DNA from 4 places in the Heyndrickxia sp. MSNUG genome. Region 3 is predicted to be linked to each of the others. Evidence: riboswitches for the same ligand, from Rfam matches in the RefSeq annotation. Region 3 holds a riboswitch; each other region holds the start of a gene.
What was found. Region 3 has a riboswitch for cyclic di-GMP ahead of AABM38_RS04360 (anti-repressor SinI family protein). Riboswitches for the same ligand answer to the same signal wherever they lie in the genome.
Positions count from the first base shown of each region.

Region 1: another riboswitch for cyclic di-GMP. It lies ahead of AABM38_RS22425 (HNH endonuclease); the one in region 3 lies ahead of AABM38_RS04360 (anti-repressor SinI family protein).
Region 2: another riboswitch for cyclic di-GMP. It lies ahead of AABM38_RS19810 (hypothetical protein); the one in region 3 lies ahead of AABM38_RS04360 (anti-repressor SinI family protein).
Region 4: another riboswitch for cyclic di-GMP. It lies ahead of AABM38_RS19595 (DUF192 domain-containing protein); the one in region 3 lies ahead of AABM38_RS04360 (anti-repressor SinI family protein).

Region 1 is NZ_CP150978.1:4,471,497-4,477,412, forward strand. Features, by position in the region: gene AABM38_RS22400 (hypothetical protein) at 1-1,029, opposite strand, end outside; gene AABM38_RS22405 (hypothetical protein) at 1,448-1,747, opposite strand; gene AABM38_RS22410 (hypothetical protein) at 1,762-2,157, opposite strand; gene AABM38_RS22415 (hypothetical protein) at 2,189-3,052, opposite strand; gene AABM38_RS22420 (HNH endonuclease) at 3,091-3,231, opposite strand; gene AABM38_RS22425 (HNH endonuclease) at 3,164-3,946, opposite strand; cyclic di-GMP riboswitch class I at 4,013-4,103, opposite strand; gene AABM38_RS22430 (GntR family transcriptional regulator) at 4,582-5,346, shown strand; gene AABM38_RS22435 (PTS sugar transporter subunit IIA) at 5,346-5,777, shown strand; gene AABM38_RS22440 (PTS sugar transporter subunit IIB) at 5,790-5,916, shown strand, end outside.
Region 2 is NZ_CP150978.1:3,942,295-3,948,210, reverse strand. Features, by position in the region: gene AABM38_RS19825 (lactonase family protein) at 1-671, opposite strand, end outside; gene nadE (ammonia-dependent NAD(+) synthetase) at 960-1,781, shown strand; gene AABM38_RS19815 (hypothetical protein) at 1,821-2,165, opposite strand; cyclic di-GMP riboswitch class I at 2,403-2,486, shown strand; gene AABM38_RS19810 (hypothetical protein) at 2,793-3,017, shown strand; gene AABM38_RS19805 (acetyl-CoA C-acetyltransferase) at 3,068-4,258, opposite strand; gene AABM38_RS19800 (GntP family permease) at 4,376-5,818, opposite strand.
Region 3 is NZ_CP150978.1:875,703-881,618, reverse strand. Features, by position in the region: gene AABM38_RS04380 (type 1 glutamine amidotransferase domain-containing protein) at 1-88, opposite strand, end outside; gene AABM38_RS04375 (late competence development ComFB family protein) at 298-573, shown strand; gene treR (trehalose operon repressor) at 727-1,452, opposite strand; gene AABM38_RS04365 (helix-turn-helix domain-containing protein) at 1,895-2,215, shown strand; gene AABM38_RS04360 (anti-repressor SinI family protein) at 2,434-2,580, opposite strand; cyclic di-GMP riboswitch class I at 2,610-2,695, opposite strand; gene AABM38_RS04355 (helix-turn-helix domain-containing protein) at 3,357-3,701, shown strand; gene AABM38_RS04350 (pseudouridine-5'-phosphate glycosidase) at 4,073-4,984, opposite strand; gene AABM38_RS04345 (carbohydrate kinase) at 4,997-5,916, opposite strand, start outside.
Region 4 is NZ_CP150978.1:3,895,196-3,901,111, forward strand. Features, by position in the region: gene AABM38_RS19565 (AAA family ATPase) at 1-771, opposite strand, end outside; gene cpaB (Flp pilus assembly protein CpaB) at 794-1,495, opposite strand; gene AABM38_RS19575 (pilus assembly protein TadG-related protein) at 1,506-2,414, opposite strand; gene AABM38_RS19580 (TadE/TadG family type IV pilus assembly protein) at 2,424-2,807, opposite strand; gene AABM38_RS19585 (A24 family peptidase) at 2,804-3,325, opposite strand; gene AABM38_RS19590 (Flp family type IVb pilin) at 3,481-3,669, opposite strand; gene AABM38_RS19595 (DUF192 domain-containing protein) at 3,673-4,029, opposite strand; cyclic di-GMP riboswitch class I at 4,120-4,206, opposite strand; gene AABM38_RS19600 (SET domain-containing protein) at 4,640-5,026, shown strand; gene AABM38_RS19605 (PAS domain-containing sensor histidine kinase) at 5,076-5,916, opposite strand, start outside.

The DNA of each region.
Region 1 (5,916 bases), 1.3 Mb from region 3:
ATATATCTTACTGTATTTAAACAATTCATTTTCAATTTGTATATTATTTTCTGGAATATCAAAAAACCTCTTTAAAAAAGCAAATAAGTGTTCTTCTTTAATAGGTAATTTTTCTTCTAATTCAAATAATGAAAATGAGTAATTATTCAAAAGAAAATATTGTAAGTTTTCATGAAAAAGTTGCAATAATTCCTTTGCCCATACTGTATTCTTAACAATCAAGGGAGATTCACCTTCATTTAATACTAGAGCTTCTAAAACAGCCATTTTTGAATAAATTGAAGGCATAATATCTATTGAAGTGTTGTAACTTGGATCTTCTATAAAAAACTCTATAGGAGCCATAGAATCGTTGTTGAAGAATACATTGATTCCTAAGCCATTGAATCTACTATTCTTTACTTGTCTATCAGGACTTCTATATGTATGATTAATACTTGATTTTACTTCTGCTAGACCTATGACATTTAAGAATTTATCAATTATGATAAAGTCAGGAGACGGTGCCCTATTAGATGTCCCAACTTTTAAGATTCCATGTTCTTGTACATTATCAATCTGAGCCAACAATAACCTTACTAAACCTTCTCCATATCCCCCTGATATTTTCCCTTTTTTTTCTGGTAAAATTCTGCTAACCAATCTTTTGTTTGTAAAGAGTACTCCATTTTCCACAACTAGGGGATGCTGATTTAGTATATTTATATAGGGATGAACTTCTCCAGTAGCCATAATTTCATTAAGCAACCCAAAGTAATCACTTAATAGAAAAACTAAGTTATTATGTATCTCTAGATATCTACTTCTATCATAACTCGTAGCCCTTAACCTAAAGTACGTCCTGTTTGCAAGTTTATATGCATCATTAAGATAACTATTAATATCAAGATGTGTTAAGTTAGAATTTAATGAACTAAGATTCTTCTTAACCATTTGATGTAATTTGCTACCCGCTGTAAATGTTTGATGTGATATTGCTGATGCAATAGTAAAATCCATAGTTTTTGCAGGGCTGCTCAGACTAGACATATAAATCTTCTCACCTCATCTTAATTATTTCGAAAGGACGCGAAACTCGGAGACGGTTCTTCTGCTTGACAAAATAACATAGTAATATTCAATATTTTTTTGGTATCCTCCTATTCTACTTTAGTTTAGCAGTCACATATGTATTGAAAAAAATTGAAAAGAGCTCAGTTTCTAGTTCACTTTATTTCGAGTACAGAATGGGACATTAGAACCGTCTGTTTCGGATCTTTTTCTCTCTTCAAGTTTGCCAATTCCACCAGAGTTATTTAATAACTAAATGTAATAAGCCTTAAGAAAAAAAAGCTTAATGACGAATTCCCGCAAAACTTCTCGTCTTTTATTTCGACTCCCGAACGTGACACTAGAACCTTCCCGGTGTCTGCGCTATTTGGAACGCAAGAACCGTCCCCATGTTCCACTAAATACTGTTCATTTCCAACATTAACTTTTGAATAGCTTCTTGATCGTCATTTTTAATGGCTTCTTCTAGTTGCCCGTTTAATAATTGCAGCTGGTTGTTTTGTTGTTTGTTTTGCATTTCTTGATTGAACTTGTCTTTGTCGGCTTGCAGGATGGTGTATATTTGTTGTTCTTTGGCCAGGATGGCTGCTCGTTCTGCTTCTTCCTGTTTTATTGTTGCGTTCAGTTCTTCTGCTGCTTGTTTTAATGTTTCTTTGATGATTTGTTCAGCTTGTTCCCATTCTTCTTTTGAGGACATGATTTTCACTCCTATTAGTCAATATAACTCTTTATAGGCTGAAGGCCCTCAAGTTTTACATCCTGCATTTTGTTATCCAGTCCATCTAGCGGGTTTTTGTTATAGACATTCATCATTAAATTAGATGCAAGCGTCACAAGCTGCATATTATTTTCCTGCAGTCCCTTTTCAAGTACCTTATCTGCAGAGCTATACAATCGTTCACGTTCTGCGAAACTTTTTTCCATGAACTTTTCAAACTTGTCTCTTTCCAGCTCAATCTTAAGGGTGATGGCATTGAGGCATGAAATCAGGCGTTGCCTTTCGGTTTCTTCCACTTCTTTTGCCTTCAAGTAACTTGTCGCCGAATTAATCGTTTCTGTTACAACTGATGCGATATCCAATGGGCTAAAAACATTCTTTACACTCATTATGACTTCCCCTTTTTATTTGAAGTTTCCACTATAATTGTCGGACTAATTGCTCTAACTGTTTAGTCAGTTCCTGATATTGAGTAGTAATGACAGCCTCGTCCTGAAGAAACTGTGTCGTAAGAGTTTTTTCCAGCATCCTGATGATTTCGATCGCTTGCTCTGCATCCTGGACGTCCGATTCATCGGTAAAATCTGAAGCTAATAATTCTTCCGTATGCTTCATTTTTTCTTTAAGAGGACGATACAAGCGTTCAATCAGCGAACGTTCTTCGTAGATGCTTTGTTCAACAAAGGTCAAGTTCGTTTTCAATACTCTTAGTCTTCCACACTCTAATTCCAGCTTTGCCTTTATTTTTTTCGCTTCCTGCAAATAGGAATCTGCCTGTTTCACACGTGTTCTTTGCTGGATTAAATCCATGCCAATAACCCCGCCGACAAGTCCTACACCCAATGTACCGATCACCGCAGCGGCTGCAGGCATGAAGGGATTGCTATCCTCAGTATGTGAGGAATAAAAATCCTTCCTTCTTAAATGATAGTCTGTTATATATTTCTCCACCGTTGCTCCGTATTGACTTTTAATCTCTTCATACAATTTCTTTTTATAGACGTAATGATCGTCAATCAACGTTTCAACACAAAGTATTTCTGTGTGAACATCATCAAACAACCCATCATACTTCCTTTGTGCCTTATACAGGATCTCTCCTGCCTCACTATTTTTTTCATAAGATGTTTTATAATCGCTGTTGCCTTTAATCACCATTTCTTTAAAGCCGTCCGTCATCAATTCGGTAAACTCTTTTCTTCCATCACTTAGAATCTGCCCTAATTCTTTTCCTGAATCTGTGAAGATTTTACCTACTTCGAAAACATTCCTAAAGAAACCCATCACACTGCCCCTTTTGGCTCAATTTTGCTTTTTCTAACTTATCTATACTCACTCCCGCCACCCCAAAGTTCACGGCCTCCGGTATGTCCCACGCTTGCATGTGTTTCCCGGTCAACTAATTGCAGGACTCCTGGCTCTTCCATTGTGATGCCAAGTGTATCCTTCTGGATTATCTCCATTGGACAAAGATTCAATGTCAGCTTCGTTCAAGCCTAGCTCTTCAGCTAATTCTGGATCTCCTTGAATATCCTCATATAACTCATAGTTTGCATATGTAAAATGGATATAATCGCTTCTCAGATACATGTCTTCCTCTATTTCCACTTCATATTCACTATCGAAAACTGGGAAGGAATCAGTAACGGTTTCTCCATTAGGTAGTTCAATCGTTTTGGTCTCGAATGGTATATCTTCACCTGATAAATCGGAACCTGTCTCCTCCGCATCAGCAATATCGACTCCATCTATAATATCAACAACTCCTACAGCCAATGCTCCTATGGCAACCGTTTTAGCGATGGATATGGCTCCTTTTTTAACACGGTCATGATCTCCATCGATAAAACCGCCAATGACTTCACCGCCATTATGGACCGTGTGTTTAGCAGTTTGGTAGACTCCCTTCGCAGTCCTTCCGACAGCACTTCCGATATCATTCAAGCCCTGATCACGCTGCGCGGGATTGTCATTGATGATTCCCGCAACCGTCCCAACAGCTCCATCAGCAGCTTGTCCAACTGTAGTTCCAGCGAACTCCGAGGCTTTTCTGACTCCTTTTCCGATGTCCTCGATCACATCTGATCCAGTTAACTCCCCAATAACCTGGATTGGTCCTCCAACTACCATCCCAGCGGTTTTGCCCGCATATTTACCAAACGTCTTAAGAAAGCTCATGCCATTAACCCCTCCCGGATAATAAAAAAACTATGACAAAAAGCCATAGTAAGAGGTTCTCTAAACTATGGAAACCTGACGATCATAGCACACCTCAGCATGCCTTAGACTCACGGCTTTGCGTCCTCCCCTTTCGAGAAGTTTGCCTTTTTCATAGTATTTGATTTGGAATTATTTACATATCAAGTATATAGGTCTTTGGCACCGTGTGTAAAGTACCTACTAAATCTCGTAGAAATTTAAAATACATAGAATTTAAAAGGAATTATTATTCAGTAAAATGGAATATAATTTCCCGTGTTGTATAAATAAAGGAAAAAAACACGATGAGCAGGTAATAACCCACTCATCGTCCTTTTTTCCGTAAAACTTCTGAATGTCTACTATAAGAACCGGGCCATTTTCTCTCAGGGTACATCCCCGCGCTTCCACCAAAAAAGGAACACGAGTAGAACACAGGGACGGTTCCCGCGTTCCTAAAAGGAACAAGAGAACCGTCCCCATGTTCTTCTAAAAGGTTATAATCTTTGTCTGAATAAAAAAAATAATTGACACAATTCATTATAATGTTAATATTTAATTAACTAATTATCATATAATACATCATAATCTTTAAAAAGAAGGTGATAATCATTTTGCGGTTAGATAAAAACCTAAAGATGCCTCTTTATAAGCAATTAAAGGATGCTCTTATGGAGTATATTGAGGAAAACTTAAAGGAAGGCGACGCTCTTCCGATTGAGTCAGAAATTGAGAAACTATTTGGTGTCAGTCGTATTACCGTCAGAAAAACAATTGAGGAACTTGTCAATGAAGGTGTAGTCACGAAGACTCAAGGAAGGGGAACCTTCGTACAGTCGAAAAACATCGTCCAAAAAGCTGGTAATATCACTAGTTGGACTGAGGAAATGCGTGTAAAAGGGAAACATACTGAAACTAAAAATATGATGATTTATGAAATTGAGCCATCGAAGAAAATAGCTGCAGAGTTGCAGCTGGCCAAAGGAGAAAAGGTTATTTGCCTGAAGCGTTTGCGTTGTGCAGACGGAGAACCTATTTCAATCCTGATTAACTACTTCCGCTCAAAATTCACACCTGGTTTCATGGAAAATGGTCTGATGAAGGAATCTCTTTATGAAGTACTTGAGGAAGATTACGGTATCCATCTCGAACAAGCACATGAAAGAATCAAGGCTAGACTGTCCACCGATTTAGAAGCATTGGAATTAGGAATCTCTCCGGATTCAGCTATCCTTCATATCACCCGGGTTTCCTATTTACCTGATGGAACCCCATTCGAGATGGTTGAAATGGCTAACAGATCTGATCGTTATGAATATGATATTGATTTAGTTGGCAGAAACAAATTAAAGACATTTAACACGGAAGGAGAGTCCTGATGCTGACCATAAACAAAAACCTCATCCAATTAGACGTTGAGGCAGCAACCGCTGAAGAAGCCATTCGTGCAGCAGGTAAACTATTGGCTGATGAAAACAAAGTGGAGGAGCGCTATATCGATGCAATGGTAAAAGGCTTCGAGGATGTAGGTCCTTATATTGTTTTAGCTCCTTCCATTGCGATCCCTCACGCCAGACCGGAGCATGGCGTCCTTGAACAAGGCTTTTCCCTGGTGCGCCTGAAGAACCCGGTAGCATTCGGCCACCCAACAAATGATCCTGTTCAATTAGTTTGCGCTATTTGCGGCACTGACGCCACCAGCCATATAGGCATGCTGCAAACAATTGCAGCTGTATTAGGGAACAAAGAGAAACTGGAAGTGATATTAACATCCAATAATGAAGAAGAAATTTTATCAATTTTAAACTAAGGAGTGGGGAAAATGAGAATTGTGACTGTATGCGGAATGGGCTTTGGAACATCACTAATGCTGTTGATGGAGGTTCAGGCAATCGCCAAGAAACATGGGTATGATGTTGATGGTGAAGCTGTAGATTTGGGTTCAGCCA
Region 2 (5,916 bases), 1.8 Mb from region 3:
AGCACAAGAACCTCAGAGCTGAATTCAGTCATTAAATAGGCATATTCACCGTTTGGATGGAACGTAAGATGTCTTGGACCACTGCCTGGTGCGATATTCAAGATACTCTTCTCCGCCAGTTTGCCATTGTCCAAAGAATAAGTAATCAGCTGATCGATTCCTAAATCAATGACAGCTGCATATTTCTCATCAGGGGTAAAGCCGCTATAATGTGTATGCGCTTTTTCCTGTCTCTCATCAGGACCTGAACCTTCATGAAAGATGCTTGATAATACAGCTTGAATTTCCCCATTTTCAGGATTTAAACGGTATGAATCTGCAGAACCCTTATGATAGTTGGCTGACAAGAGGAGGCTGTTTTCCTTATTTACGCTGACATGGCAAGGTGAAGCTCCTTCTGAATACTGAGTGTTAATTAGGGAAAGCTCCCCGGAATCCAGGATTTTATAGCCCGCAACACCTCCTGAATTTCCTTCCTTTGCAACAGAATAAAGATATTGATTATCCTTACTGATATTTAGATAGGTGGGATTCTCTAAAGCGGCAACAGCTTTCACATCGGTAATTTTTCCATTTACCGCATCAAGGTTAAAAGAATAGATCCCTTTGCTGTCTCCTTTTGTATAGGTGCCAATATAGCCTGTGAATTTTTCGTGAGTTGTCATTCGCAAAGCCTCCAATATCATTTTGCTTTATTTTCGTTTAATTTAAGTTCATCTATAGTCTAGCAAAAATCCAGACACGAACAAAATGTTCTGGACAAACTTGGTTGATAAGACAGGGCTGGCAAAACCAAAAAATTGAAAAACAAACAATCTTCGAGGCCTGACGTTTAATTTTTCAATATAACGGTATAGTTAAAGATAGGCGGCAGTTTGGGATGTGTAAATCTAGACATTAAACTGTATAAGAGATATGCTCTTTAATAATAACTTTTTCAGTGATCAAGGAGGTTTATTATGAGTTTGCAGAAACAGATTATTGAAGCACTGAATGTCCGTCCCGAAATCAATCCGCAAGAGGAAATCCAGAAGCGGATTGGCTTCCTGAAGGAATATTTACAAGCTTCGAAAGCAAAAGGATTTGTGCTTGGAATCAGTGGTGGCCAGGATTCGACGCTTGTAGGAAGGCTGGCTCAATTAGCGGCTGAAGAGCTGCGTTCTGAAGGGGTCGACGCAAAATTCGTTGCTGTCCGCCTCCCGTACAAGGTTCAGAAAGATGAAGAGGATGCGCAGTGTGCACTGGATTTCATTAAACCTGATAAGACGGTCACCTTCAATATCCAGCCTGCTGTTGATACATTCAATATACAATTTGAAGAAGCGATTGGCGATTCTCTTACAGATTTTAATAAAGGGAATGTTAAGGCCCGGATGAGGATGATTACACAGTATGCGATTGCCGGCCAGGAAGGTTTGCTGGTCATCGGCACAGACCATGCAGCTGAAGCAGTAACCGGATTTTTCACAAAGTATGGCGATGGCGGAGCCGACTTGCTGCCGCTCACTGGGCTGAACAAGAGACAGGGAAGGGAGCTTCTCAAGGCATTGAATGCTGAGGAAAGATTGTACTTGAAAGAACCGACGGCTGACCTGCTTGATAACAAGCCGCTTCAGGCTGACGAGACAGAGCTCGGAGTGAGCTATGAGGCAATTGACGATTATCTGGAAGGAAAGCAGATTGCAGAAGGTGATGCTGCGAAAATTGAGTCCAGATATAGGGTTTCAGAACATAAGAGACAGGTACCTGCGTCGATGTTCGACTCCTGGTGGAAAAAATAAAGAAAAGCCTGGCCGATCGGCCAGGCTTATTCATTGCCATTATTCAAGTTCTGTCATGGCAAAACTTCTTGGATCTTCTTTTTCAGTGACCTTGTCAATTTTGTCTGTAAACATTTGAAAAACTCGCTTTTTCTCTTCAAGTTCCTTGATGTATTCCTTCAAGTTATTGAATTTTTGTTCAAATGGCTGGTGGTACAATTCACGGATCTTTCTGTTCAGATCCGGATTAACGGTCGATTGGACAACCTGCTTAGTGATGTTGTATTTATATGTATAAACTTTTAACTCGTTTTTTATCTCTTCATATTCCGCATCAATTTCATTCAAAATTTCTTCTATTTCCGCTTTCCATTCATCTAGCGACATTTTAACATGCTGTTCCATAAGGATCCTCCTGCCATTTCGCCTATATTCAAGCTTCGTCCTTTTATTTTATCAATCTAGTTTTACATAGGTATTGCGGCTTTATTACATTGTGAAAACAAAAGGCTTTTTCTCTAAATTGATAGTTCCTATTAATATAAAGAATAAACAATTTGATATAGGAACAAAGATTCATTTTTGTTAGAAAATGGCGAATTTTGTTGAATTGATGGTTCGTAAGTTTTATATTTTAATTAGAACAGAAAAAGGCAAACTTATCGAAAGATAGGGACGCAAAGCCACGAGTCTAAGGCATTTTGCTATGATCGTCGGGTTGCCAAAAAGGATCGGATGCATGACCAGATGGGTCAAAGGTGTTGTTTTGACTTTTCCGAAGAACCGCCATCTTTTTGGAGGATTTTTTATTTGTACCTGTATTGCATGATATTTGGTTTACTCAATCCTTGAAAAAACCTTATAAAATGCGAAAAGTAGCGAAAATGACGTTTGCAACGCGTTAGAGAGGTTAAATAATACTTAAGTAACTTGACAGGATAAATAAAAGATACTCCTTTTGGCAGATTTGTTCAATTTCAGCATCGGGTTTTTGTCAGCAGGAAAAAGATTAAAAGAAAGGTGGAGGAATAATTGACTGTTTTGTTTGGGACTGTAGAGTATTTTGAACGTGAAATTGAGTTTCATTTAGCAGAGGTGGAAAAGAGAGAACGACTGCAGGAAGAAATCAGTCAAATCCAGGTAAAACTGGAGGAAGAACTGCTTAACGATTTCATCTGTGATGAGAAGCTTCGAATGGAATGCCTGCAGAATCTATCAAATGCCTGCAGCAAATTAACTGAAGATTATGTTGTATAAAATCTATTAAACTATAAAAGCCTGTGGCCGCAGCCACAGGCTTTTATCTATTAATCAACTACATTTTCGATAATGGTTGCCACACCCATTCCTCCGCCAATGCAGAGAGTCGCCAATCCGTATTTTTGTTCTCTCTTTTTCAATTCATGAATCAAAGTGACGAGAATTCTCGCACCGCTCGCCCCAATTGGATGGCCAAGTGCGATTGCTCCTCCGTTGACATTGACGTTGTCTTCGCTCATGCCAAGCTCTTTCATTACGGAGAGTGCCTGTGCTGCAAAAGCTTCGTTTGCTTCAACCAGATCAATGTCAGTCAATTCCATTTCCGCTTTTTTAAGTGCTTTTTTAACAGCATCGACTGGACCAATACCCATGATGGAAGGGTCAACACCAGCAGAAGCATTTGCCTTGATTGTTACAAGCGGCGTAACACCTAGTTCTTTTGCTTTTTTGCCGCTCATGACAACGACAGCGGCTGCACCGTCATTGATTCCAGAAGCATTGGCTGCTGTTACCGAACCGTCTTTTTTAAATGCAGGCTTTAACTTTCCTACCTTCTCAAGTGTGCTGCCGAATTTAGGATGCTCATCTTGGTCGATGATGATTGGGTCGCCTTTACGCTGTTTTACCGCGACAGGAACGATCTCATCCTTGAAGCGGCCAGAAGTGATGGCTGCTTCAGCCTTGTTTTGGCTTTTTACTGCAAAAGAATCCTGCTCATTACGGGAGATTTCATATTTATCTGCAAGGTTCTCAGCGGTGACACCCATATGATAGTCATTGAATGCACAAACGAGTCCATCTCCAAGCAATGTATCAACTAGTTTCTGGTCTCCCATCTTAAAGCCTTCGCGTGCACCTTTAAGAACGAATGGAGCCTGACTCATGTTTTCCATGCCGCCTGCAACGACGATATCTGCATCTCCGGCTGCAATTGCCTGATACGCAAGATGGACTGCTTTCAATCCGGAGCCGCACAACTTGTTGATTGTCATGGACGGGCAGGTTTCTGGAAGTCCAGCTCTTATGGCAGCCTGGCGTGCAGGGTTTTGGCCGAGACCAGCCTGCAGTACGTTCCCCATGATGACTTCATCAACCGCATCAGCACTGACATTTGCTTTTTCTAAAGCTGCTTTGATCGCTGTTGCTCCTAAATCTACTGCAGAAACACCAAAGAATGCGCCGCCAAAGGCACCGGTCGCTGTTCTGACAGCACTTGCGATTACAATTGTATTTTCCATTTTTCATGCCCCTTTCGAAGTAAGTATTCTAAAGGGGGGACTGAATCCCCCTATATTTATAATCATAATGATTCAGGTAAAAAATGTCACTTTCCAGCACAACTGGAGGTCACGGTATTATACAAGTCCAGTAAGTTTGTAGATTGCAATAATGAAGAATACTGCAAGCGTTTTAATAACAGTGATCATGAAAATATCTTTATAGGATTGTTTATGTGTTAAACCTGTAACAGCAAGCAATGTGATAACAGCTCCGTTATGCGGAAGCGTATCCATACCGCCTGATGCCATGGAGATGACACGGTGCATAACCTCTGGCGGAATGTTGAATTGAGTGATCGCTTTCATATAGGTGTCTGCCATCGCACTTAAGGCAATACCCATTCCGCCGGAAGCGGAACCTGTAACCCCCGCAAGAGTAGTTGTTGTCACTGCTCCATTGATTAACGGATCTGAGAAAGTGGTTGAAATTCCTTTACTCACAACTGAGAATCCAGGAAGGGAAGAAATGACTCCGCCAAATCCATACTCGGCACCTGTGTTCATAGAAGCAAGCAATGCTCCTCCGATAGCGGTATTAACCCCAACCTTGAAGCCTCCTGTAACACCTTTCCAGTTATACAAAAGGGTAGCGATAATCCCTAGGATCAGTGCTAATTCAACAGACCAGATTCCAACGACTGCTGGAATTTGGATGGTTCCGTAAGCATCAAGCCCAATTTTCGAGAAGTCAAAGCCATTAGGATACCACTTAGGAAGATTCACTGTGAAAAACTTGTTTGCTACTCCAACCAGGATTAATGGAACGAAAGCCAGTACTGATTTTAGAGTGCTTGCGTGTGCGGTCATATCAATTTTTGCTACGCCTTCTTCTAATGCATCTGCTTCGGCAGCTGCTGCTGATTCAGCGTTATCAAATCCGTAAAAACCTTCGCCGCGTTTAGCCGCTCTTTTTCTAAGTGTTTCAAGGTACATCATACCAAGGCTGAAAACGAGAATCGCACCTATGATACCCAGTGTTGGTGCTGCATAGATATCTGTTCCAAAAAAGCCAGTTGGAATAACGTTCTGGATTTGCGGTGTACCTGGAAGTGCATCCATAGTGAAGGTGAAGGCACCAAGCGCAATTGTTCCAGGAATGAGTCTTTTTGGAATGTTTGCTTCCCTGAATAAGTTTTTGGCAAAAGGATAAATGGCGAATACTACTACGAACAGGCTTACGCCGCTGTATGTTAAAATTGCGCCCATCAAAACAATAGCAAGAATTGCCCGTGTACCGCCAACTAGTTTAATGATTGATTTAGCGATCGATTCTGCAATTCCGGACATTTCAACAACTTTACCGAATATAGCACCAAGCAAGAATACAGGAAAATAGCTTTTGATAAAACCGACCATTTTTTCCATGAAGATATTGCTGAAGAACGGAAGTACATGGCTCGGATCTGTCAGCATTACTGCAAGAAGCGCTGCTATTGGTGCAAACAGAATGACGGAAAATCCTTTGTAAGCTGTGAACATCAATAATCCAAGAGCGAGGAGAATAATAAATAGCTCCATATGGGAATCCCCTTTCTAATACTCAAGATGTTGTCTATGAATTGTTTGTTAAAAGATAAGAAAGTATAAATTTCACTTCGAGAAATGTCCAGCTCCAG
Region 3 (5,916 bases):
GGCCAGCTTCTGTAAAAGCCCTTGATGGCTCAAGATATTCAGAGTCCTCAAACATTTCGGTTATTAAGCAGGCAATTTTTTTAGACATATGGTCAACATCTCCTTATATATGACTTTATCTCCACTATTAAAGTTTCCCTGTTCTGTCTTACTAAAACATCTTTTTGCACATCCATTATCTAGGATAAAAGTAATCCTAAAGACCCATATTAATTTTAATATTTAAAATTTCATTTTATTATTTATTTAATCCTTTATAATTTATTGTAGGACTTCAATAGGGAGAGAAGGAGCACCATGAATATAAACTATGTAAACGTAATGGAAGAAGTGGTTTCTACTCTTGTCAATGTTTTGATGATGAGTCCTGATTACCAGACTTTTTGTAATTGTTCAAAGTGCAGGAATGATATCATCGCCATTAGCCTCAATACACTGCCAAGCCATTATGTCACAACCGAAGATGGCCGAAAAATGGTATTTGAGCAGCTAAATACCCAGGAAAACAGAGCCTGGATCAATAAAAGAATCATCAGCGCTATTCATTTGGTTGGAAAATATCCGAAGCATTAAGTAAAAATAGTTAAATCCATGTGGTTGGAAATATCCAAGCATTAAGCAAAAATAGTAATATCTCTGTGGTTGGAAAATATCCAAAGCAATAGTAAGCAAAATAGCAAACGGCTTCCCGCAAATGGGAAGCCGTTCTTTTTATAAAATATCATATTATATCGATTTCGTATCCATACGCCGGGCGAAATCAACGAACCGGAATTTGTCGGGACGGTGCCTGGATTCTGTATACTGGAATTGTGTAGCGTCATCGAAGTAAATATAATTCTTTACTACAACGATGGCATGATAACCTTCCATATCCAGTTGCCTACGGTCTTCCTCGGTTGGTTCCTCAACAGTGAATTCCTTTTTGGCAAAGCTGATCTTTTTTTCAAGCTTCTTCTCGATATATTCAAAAATGGAATTTTGACAGTTTTCCTTTGTTAGTCCAGGCACAAATCTCTCCACAAGAAAGTCCTTATCAAGGATGATCCTCTCGCCATCGATAAGCCTTACTCTTGTTACCTTCCACACTTTCTCATCATCATCGACATGCAGTTCTTTGGCAATTTCCCGTCCAGCCAGCTCCAATGTAAAATCCTCAACATTTGTTTCAGCCTTGCCTCCCAGATTCCCGGCAAGTTCTTTAAAGCTGACAAGCCCGGAAATCGGGAACTGATGTCTTTTTAAATCCAGAACCAGAGAGCCCTTTCCGCGAATCTTCTGGATGAATCCATTCTGCGCAAGCAAATTTAATGCTTTGCGAATTGTCTCCCTCGAAGTTTTATAGCTGTCAGCGAATTCATTTTCTGATGGCAGGATGGTTTTCGGCTGATAATGGCCATCTTGAATCAGTCTCGAGATCTCTTCATATATCAATAAATACTTTTTCTGCATCTTATTCCCCCATGCCTATACTGATTGCTATCATTTTACCTTTTTTTCTGTGTTTTGAGAACAAATGCGGTGCTAAAGGCTCTAATTAGATGGTTCTGTTAAGGTTCTTTGTGACTACTTGGGCTGAAAGTGTGATTGAAGATTGGGAAAAGCCTGAATCTGGAATAATGCTCACAAGAAGGAGTTCTCCCTGGACCTTATAATAAATTGGACATTCATTATCACGATCCTCAGACTTAAAATTATCTTGTATAATGTCGATATAAAAATAAACAATGGATATTCCACTAATTTTCCCAAGTTGTTCGCAGCAAAAACTTCAATAATCTACACTATGGGAAAACTAAATTGGTTATAATTGTTCTGTAAGCTGTTCTTAATATGGAACTATTTTAAATGATTTGTTATTATATAACTATAAATTGATAAGGTGTGGATAACTTTGATCGGTGAACGAGTAAAACGACTTCGACAGGAAAAGAAAATGTCGCTATCAGAACTGGCAGAACAGGCTGGCGTTGCGAAATCATATTTAAGCTCATTGGAGCGCAATCTTCAAACAAACCCGTCCATTCAATTCTTAGAGAAAATTGCTGCTGTCCTCCATATACCTGTTGACTATTTAATCCACGAACAGCCAGACAAAGAGAATATGGATTCTGATTGGGTGAAGCTTGTTAAAGAAGCGATGGATTCTGGAATTTCCAAAGACCAGTTCCGAGAGTTTTTAGAATTTAATAAATGGAAACTTCATAATAAATAAGTTTAAATGGATAGCCTGTAAAAGCTGTCCATTTTTTTTCATTCTTTTAACGGTGTAAAAGGTACCCACCTTTTCCGCAAGCAGCTAGCAAATATGCCGGGAGTGACCGAGTAGTAAAAGGGAGGGCTACTCACTATTTAAGGTTAACATTGCAGAAAAAATAAAAAGCACCTCCAAAAAGAGCTGCTTGATCAATTTTTTATTTTTATATGTAGGTTTTAAAGCTCAGTGCAAGGAGATTGACCATTGAAGTTCTTTAAAAACTCGCGGATTTCCTCTTTCTTCAAGCCCATTTCCAGTGCTTCCATGATTAACTGCATCCATTCTGTATCCAGTTCTTCGAAAATTGCCTTCTCACTAATCAATTTCTTCCCCCCAAAATACTATTTGTATTCCAGGCAGTCCGGCCATCATAGTACCTCGCACCTTAGATCCGTGACTTTGCGTCCCAGTTTTTCAACAAGTTTGCCTTTTTCTGTGCCTTTTATCATATCCTTAACTCCCAATATCATTGTATATGGTTCTTTTTATTTATAATGTAGGTATTTGTCGGTTACTTTTTATCGATTATTTCGTTTTTTTTCCACAGAATTACAAAAACACGTGTTGTTTTAGTTAGTTTTCAGAAATTTCAAGCTTTTTTAGAGGCTTTTTTGTCATATTTTATCCCTAATTGTTGAACAGTTTTTTTGTTCTTACCCCCAAAAATTATTGGCGGACTCATTAATAGTCGTTTCTTTTTTATATGGAGCGTTATTCCACCGGTTTAAAATGGTCACTTTTTCAAGAGAAACTGCTTGAAAAAAGGGATATCTAGTTAAATCGTGACCACAAACAGGGCAAAGCCATTCCCCTGCCTCACTGCTGCTATACGATGGACGCTTGCACCGATCACAGTTTTTCCTGTACATACCCTTCAAAACCTCCTGGGTCAGTCAAATCGACGAATTTGTTCTTAATAAAGTATAGTTCAATAGAATCATTTATGAAAAAGTCTGAAAAATGCCGAATAACCCCAAAAAATCAATCAAATCGTTCGTTTTAAAGAATTATCTCTGTTTTCCATACATTTACGTATTTTTAAAAGAACTAGATTGTTCGTTATAATGAATTGATGAATTGATTTAAGGAGAATAACAATATGATGGTTGGCGAGAAAATTAAAATTTTGCGGACAAGAAAAAAGTACTCGATCACTGAGCTATCTGAAAAAGCAAATGTGTCGAAATCCTATCTTAGTTATATTGAAAGAGGCATCCAGAAGAATCCCTCCATGCAAGTTCTCACTCGTCTAGCCAAAACCCTGGATACTACAGTTGAATATTTAACGGGGCAAGAGAAACAGGTTAACAAGAGTGGTATTCCAATTGATCAGGAATGGCTCTTGCTTGTGGATGAAGCGATAAAAAACGGGATCAGCAAAGAGGATTTTTCCTTTTATTTAGACTTTGTGAAATTCAAGAAACATATGAATAACGACAAATGATAACTTTACTTTTGGTTACTCAGTCACCCCCCATCCATCTTTTTGTTACTAATAAAATACAACTGCGCCTATCGATTTAGACCAATTTTTATTATTTAATGTACTAACATCATTCTGCCTCAAATTCATCGCAGTTGATTTCCATCATAAAAAACCCATTTAAAAAACAGCGACATAAGAAAAGCGCAAGCGCCTTGGTCAGCCCCGACAAGCGCTGGAGGTCCTGCCAATGAAGTCGTTCTTTGACTTCACTGGCAGGACCCAAGCGACTTGAGGGGCTAGGCGCTGGAGCTGGACATTTCTCGAAGTGGATTTTATACTTTCTTATTCATCAAAAAAAGAACCAGCTGATGGCTGATTCTTTTTTTAATCTATTTTGCAAGGCTGACAGCGATCAGCGCCCCCACCCTGGCATTATTTTTAACTAGGGCAATATTCGCTGCAAGACTCTTTCCTTCTGTTAATTCTTTTACTTTTCCCAGCAGGAACGGAGTAACTTGTTTGCCGCCGATTTGATTTTCCTTCGCTTCTGCCAGTGCCTTTTCTATGACACGATTAATGAGGCTTTCCTCAAGAGCATATTCTTCGGGAATCGGGTTCGCCACCACGACGCCCCCATTCAGCCCCATCTCCCATTTTGTCCGGATCATATCTGCAACTTCATTGGTCGTATCCAGGCGAAAATTCACATTGAATGGACTCGTCATCGAATAAAATGCAGGCAATGTGTCCGTTCCAAATCCCACGACTGGAACTCCGTATGTTTCCAGATATTCAAGTGTCAAACCAATGTCCAGAATTGATTTCGCTCCGGCACAGACAACGGCTACATTCGTGTTTGCCAGTTCCTGAAGATCAGCGGAAATATCCATCGTCACTTCTGCCTCGCGATGCACTCCGCCAATTCCTCCTGTGACAAATACTTCAATTTCGGCAAGCTCCGCGCAGATCATCGTCGCCGCAACTGTGGTCGCTCCATTTTTCTTGCAGGATAATAAGTATGGAATGTCACGCCTGCTCGCTTTTTCAACATCCTTGCTCTGTCCCAAATATTCCAGCTCTTCATTCGACAGGCCAATCTTTATTTTTCCATTAAGGATGGCAATTGTTGCTGGAACTGCTCCATTTTCCCGGATGATTGCCTCGACTTCTCTCGCAGTGTGGATATTCTGTGGATAAGGCATCCCATGGGAGATAATGGTAGACTCGAGCGCAACAATCGGCTTGCCCTTTTCCTTAGCTTCGAGTACTTCATGTGAAAATTCAAGCCACTTCTCTAGCATTCTATATCCCTCTTATTTAAAGTTTTGTTTGTACGTATCGAGCAATTGCTTGTTATTTAATATGGGGTTCACTGTTTCAATTGTCTGCAGTGTTAGTATCGAGCAGGCCATGCCAACCTTGCATGCATCCTCTGTCTGGATCCCATTTAGGTGGGCATAAATAATTCCTGCTACCAGGGAATCCCCGGCTCCGGTCACATCAATGACGGGTATGTTCGGTGGAATAAGCACACCCGCTTCACCTCTTGATGTAAAATAAACGAGCCCCTTGTCTCCCCTGCTAATGACAACCTTCTCGACACCCTTATGTATAATCATCTCAGCTGCTTTAAAGAAGTCGCCTTCATTTTCAATGCCGACTCCAGCAATGGCTTCTGCTTCCTCCTTGTTGGCGATCAGCCAGGTCACACCGGATAGATCCTCTGGCAGTTTTTTCGCTTTTGGCGAAGAAACGGGTGTTATGCAGAGCGGTATGTTTTCTTTCCGGCACCGCAAAATGATTGCCTTGAGGACATCTGCGGAAAAATTGGTATCAAGGATAATGAAATCAGAGGAAGCAAAATAGCCCCATTTACTCTCAATGAATTCTGTAGTGATAGAATCATAGATTGTCATTTCTGCCAGTGCAACGGCCATTTCCCCTTCATGATCCAGCACTGCCGTGTAGGCTCCAGTAGAATGCCCCTGAAGCGATTGCGATGGACTGACATCAGCAAATGCCTTCGTGTATTCCATGAGCCAGTGACCTTCAAAATCATCGCCTACGACGGTCAGCACACTGACATCGCTTCCGAGCCTTCCAAGATTTTCACCGATATTCCTTGCAACGCCGCCGCATGATTTAGAACTCTCTGCAGGATTTGAGGTGCCAAGTTCGAGCTGGTTTTTCGACCAGATTTTCCTGTCGATATTCGCACCGCCTACGCACAATA
Region 4 (5,916 bases), 1.8 Mb from region 3:
GCTCGTAATCCGTTCAGCCATTTTGTATATCGCTTTTGCGACATCCGTCTTCCCCTGGTTCACGACAAATGGAATTCCGATATTTAGAGATTGTGAGCACGTTTGAAAATCATTCGGAATATACACCGGATCCTCATGCCCCAGGATTCTTGCCGCATCATCAGCCTGAATTACGCTTTCCATGTTCGCACGGTTTACGACAAGGGTGACCTTGTTAGAAAGCTCAAGGATTTCGAATGTTTCCAGCATTAGCTTCGTATTCTTCAAAGCTGTCATTTCCAGATTGGCCATCACCATGATCTGGTCCGCTTTTTCAGCAATATGAACGGTATGGTCGCTTAACCCGACACCGGTATCGACCACAACATAATCATAGTTTACTAGCAGAAGATCAATGATTTTATCGACAGCCTCCTTTGTGACAAGGTCAGCAAATTCAGGACGTTCCGGGGCTGCAAGCACTCTTACCCCGCTTTCATGCCTGGACAGATAGCCTGCCAGACTGTGCTCGTCAAGAGTGGTGATGCCTTCGATGACTTCCTTGATCGTGAAGGCTGACTTCAGGTCCATTGCCAGCCCCACGTCTCCAAATTGGAAATCCCCGTCCAAAATGGCGACGGAGATATTCTTCTTTACTAAAGCTCCAGCCAGATTGACCGTCAAAGTCGTGCGACCAATCCCGCCTTTTGCGCTGCAAACGGCAATAAGTTCGCCGCGTTTGTTCTTTGCCGGCTTCATTTCATGTGTTTGCAGTTCAGTTGCGTCTTCCATGATTGATCACCCTCCGTTAACCTCAATCTTTATCGCTTTCGACAGTTACATTCTGTTCTTTTATTACTGGCCGTTTATTCAGCATAAAATGAATATTTCCCTGTTCAGCAGAATTTACTAGTTTTAGAGCATCCTCTGGTTTTAACTCTACAGTAACAGTTGTATATTCTGTATATGGCTCCTGTGAATCCTCAGGTAAAACCATTTTTCTTCCCACAGCGAGGACTCTGGCTTTTTGGAGAATAATTTGTGATTCTACCTTTGGTTGTGGTCCGTCAATTTTTTTTGAAAACATAATATCCACTTCATCTTCTGGTTCAATGAGGTTTGAGGCGGATTGATTTAAATTAACTCCTACTGAAACAGCCCGATATCCGTCCCTGACCTTACGCGATACATAGGTGGCTTCAGAAGTTTCTGTCCCAAGTCTGTGGGAAAGAACTGGCTCACCCTGCTCGATCGTTGCATTTGCCAGCTTGCCTTCTGCATTCTTGATGCTTTTAAGAGAATTGGGATGCAGCGCTTTTTGAGGAACAGCTGCCAGCGCCAGTTTTTTAGCCGTTATTCGCTCGTTCTTTTCGATTCTTTCCTTGGCGACAACGATTTCTACAAGGTTACTGTTCATTGTCTTTTCTGCCTTTACTTGACTCATATATTGAAAGAAAAGAAATGTTGTTACGATCCCCATTACCAATGCGAGGACCAAAACAAGCTTTGATCGCATTTTTGATCACCTACTCCGTTATTCGAATGCTGTATGCGCCTTTGAAAACGCCTGTTTTTGTTTCAAATCCTGTACCTGGTCTTTCTATGAACATACCTTTGATGGATGTATCCTTACTATCCATTGGGTCTGTTATGTAAAAATAAGCAAAGCCGGTAATCTTCACTTCTTTTACCTGATTGACATCATGGCTGTATGGAGTATAGACAGGAATAAGGATAATCCTCGAGCAATCTCTGTCATGGATATCTCTCGGAAGTTCTGGGCAAGAATTTATTTTTTCCTTAATGACCTCCCTTGTTTTCCCTGCGATATTCCCCGTCTGGGTGGCGATGATATCATTTACTGCCAATTCCTCTTGATAACCGTTCCGGAGGTTTTCCTCATAAGATCTAGCCCCGGTGCTGCCTAAAGCAAGGACGCCAAAATTACCGTACTCAACACCACCGCTATCTACTTTTAGCTGGTATTCCTTATAGAACTCAAGAGGGATACTATCATCAATTCCAAGAGGAGCTGCTCCTTCTGCCCTTCCCATTGTTCTCAGTTCCGCAGCGGAATGTGCGTGAACATTGACCGTTTCCATTCCAAACAATTTCGAAAAAGCTAAAGAAACTGTTTTTGACAGGTCGATTGCCACCTTTTTCTCCATTACAACTGAAATATTGTCTATTGTTGATCCATTGTTATGTGCAGCCACTATACTCCTTGTCACCTCATCAACCTTTGGCTCATTGTTCGTCAGCTCCTGTGCACCTGAAAGGACTGCAGCATTGGCTGTCTTTTGCAGCTCTGCTTTGGTCATATAAAGCATTCCGCCATCAATCGCCAGACCAGCGATACTGAGAAGGACTAGAAGTGACATGGCTGCCAGAAGGAGTGAGTTTCCTGATTCCTCTGCAAAAATTTTTCTTATCATCTGATCCCCCTACTCAACCCGGATTGTGGACTCCGCCTTGATTGACAAAGCTGATGGAAACAGGCTGGATACAAACGGAGTAAAAAAGTGAAAAGGATACTCAAGCTTTACCGTTAAATATTCACCCGAATCCCGTTCAGCTTCTCCAGGTGAAATATTAATTTTCAATTGATCAATTTCTTTTAACTGAACATAATCTTTCGCAAACGCGATGATCTTTGTATCACTCTCCCCAAGGCTTCCAACCCGTACCGTCTCCTGGGCCGCCATATGAAGATGGGTGAAGGAATACATCATTCGGCCAAAATCAAGAATGCCAACCAGTATCAGCAATAGCACCGGCAGGATGAGAGCGGTCTCAACTAAAGACTGTCCTCGCTCATCCTTCCTCATAGCAATCCTCCTCCTGATTGGAAGGCAACAGCAGCAATTGTACCGATGGCGATGGCTACACCATAAGGATAGGTAGCAGTTAAACCTTCTTTGTCCACTAAAAGAGGAATCCTCATGCCGCTCCGCAATCCACCGAAAAACATTCCAATGTGTCTGATCCTGCCCCATGCTCCCTTGCGGAAAAACAGAACAATCAACGCGAGGATGCCCCCTGCCAATGCCATATAGACTGCAGCCGTCAAGACAAAGACAGTGCCTTTAAGTGCGCCAATCACAGCCAGCAGCTTCACATCCCCTGCTCCCATTCCTCCCATAAAATAAGGGATGAGTAAAACGGCAAAACCTACAATTGTTCCGGCTACCGTGAATCCCAGGCCACTGAATCCGCCAGTAGCAAGATGGATAATCAGCGCAAGGAGCAAGAAAGGCAGCAAGACTTTATTATAAATTTTTCGTTCTTTTACATCGGTAATCACACATATCACCAGTAAGATCATTAACAAATAATCATTCCACATACTATTTACCTCGTTTCATCGACGAGTTTTAAAAAAAGCCCCACGTTTTTCAACGCGAGGCTCTTTCTGCCTGTACCTCTGACTGGCAAGTTATAATTTTTCAACGCTGACAAGAAGAATATTAATAAGTTCAATAGATAATAATAAGTTGTTCTCTATTCTGCAGGTACGTTCTCTCTATTAGTTACTGCATCTGTAACACTTGTGAACATTTCCATGATTTGCTCTCGCAACAATGCTAACGCCCCAACAACCGCAACCGCAATAATTCCCAACACCAAACCATACTCAGTCATACCCTGTCCTTGCTCTTCAGTGAATAATGCTTTCATTTTTGCTTTCATTGTTTATTTCCCCTTTTCATTTAGTAGTTTGATCAAATGACCGACTTCCGTTCCTGTATTCCGGATTGTGCCTTCTGGGAGCTCGAATACGGAATACGCACCTTTGTAGCGCTTTCCAATTTTCGCAGGTTCTAGCTGTTCGTCTGCACCTACAATTTCATTGTTCTCGTTGATGTAAAGAACATCGATGGAATAGTTCATAAAAAAGGTATGGATGGACGGGCAGGGCCGTATGTAGAGACTGTGTCCTTCTGGCAAGCATTTCGTCAGCATCAACCCTTTGAATCTGCTAAGAAAGGTATCTGCTACTTTTACATGTGCTGCCAGTTCTTTGCCGTTCGATAGATTCAGCAGTCTCATTCATTTTTCACCTCCAACTGTACAAAAATAACCCCGCCTTTGCCGAAAGGGGGGTTAGATGAACAAATGTCATGTAATTCACCCTGATCTTTCGGTAGCTGGCTGGCTTAGCACTTTAGTGCAGTAGCCCCTGTAGCTTTGCGTCGCTGGCTTTCACCAGGTTTGCCTTTATCGAGATTCAGTGCATGTCCGACTGATCTCTTATCCACATCATAATTTGAAACAAAATTCTACAAAACCCATCATAATGCCTGATTTTTCTGAAAAATAAAATAAGATTATTGACTCAGGAAAATGAAACTATTGCTCCGACAAGTAGTTCAACATAACCACTTTATTTTCTTCCTCCTTTTTCCGGAATCTTTCTCGGGTAAAACGACTGAGAAAAGCTCTATATATTGACATAGGTCTCGGTCAATTTAATAGGTAAATAGATTGGTTTTTCATGAATTTTTATTGGCTTATAGGATAAAATTATGATAATAAAGGTTTGAAAAATTATTTTCTGATGAAAATTTGCTGGAAAAGAAAAATATTTGCATTTCTGAATGAGAACAGTCATGCTTAAGAGGATAAAATCCAACTAACAAGAGGACAAGCAGGTGAAATTATGATCGAAATTAAGACTTCAACAATAAGTGATGGAGAATTCAATAGAGGGGTATTCGCCACTCGTGACATAGCGAAAGGCGAACTGATCCATGAAGCACCGGTTCTTTCCTATCCCAATGCCGACCATGTACACATTGAGAAAACTGCTTTGGCTGACTATGCATTCGAGTACGGCATACATCACTCGTGCATCCTGCTTGGGTATGGGATGCTGTTCAATCATTCCTATGAACCAAATGCTACGTATGAAATCAATTTTGACAATCATACTTTTGATTTTTTTGCATACCGTGACATCCGTGCCGGCGAAGAAATCATGATTAACTATAATGGCGAAGTCGATAACAATGACCCGCTTTGGTTTAATGAAGATAAAGAAAAATAAGTTAACAATAAAAAATGCGGCTTCCCATTACTATGGAAGCCGCATTTTATTATTTTTTTAAAGCATTCACTATGTAATCCAATTCGACCTTTATGGTTGTTCCTTTTCCTACCGAACTCTCAATCTTCATCGATCCGTTGTGTTCCTGGATGATTTTATTGCTGATGGTTAGCCCCAGACCGATTCCTTTATCTTTGGTGGTATAAAACGGCGTACCAAGATGGCGCAGTAATTCAGCTGCTATTCCAGGACCTTCATCTGAAATATGGACCTCAACTTTTCCTGCCTCGTTTAAGTTGATGTCAATGTGGATAATTCCGCCGTTAGGCATCGATTCAATTGCGTTTTTCAGGAAATTTAAAAACACTTGCTTCAGCTGATGCGGGTTGCACAGCAGTTCAACCTTGGTTTGTGGATAATTTGTTTTGATCTGCACGTTATGCATGATTGCCTGTGGATGGATGACATTAATCGTGCTGTCCACTATCGCACATAATTCACCTTTTACAAATTGAACAGCCTGAGGCTTTGCCAGCGACATAAATTCATTTACAATCATATCGATTCTATCCAATTCGTTCATGATGATCATCAAGTAATCTGACTGTTTTTGTTTATCAGTGCTCGTTTGCAATAACTTGGAAAAGCCTTTTAAGGCGGTCAGCGGGTTGCGGATTTCATGTGCTACTCCTGCAGCTAGTTGGCCAGTAATCGACAAACGGTCCAAATTTCGAATGGCTGCATCATTTTTCACACGATCGGTAATATTCCGGCCGACACTAACAAAGGAATCAACTTCCTTTTTTTCATTATAAATCGGAGAAATATTATATTCTGTATAAACAATGGAATTCTTATCAACTGTCCTGAATTTTTTCCTAAGCAGCTGC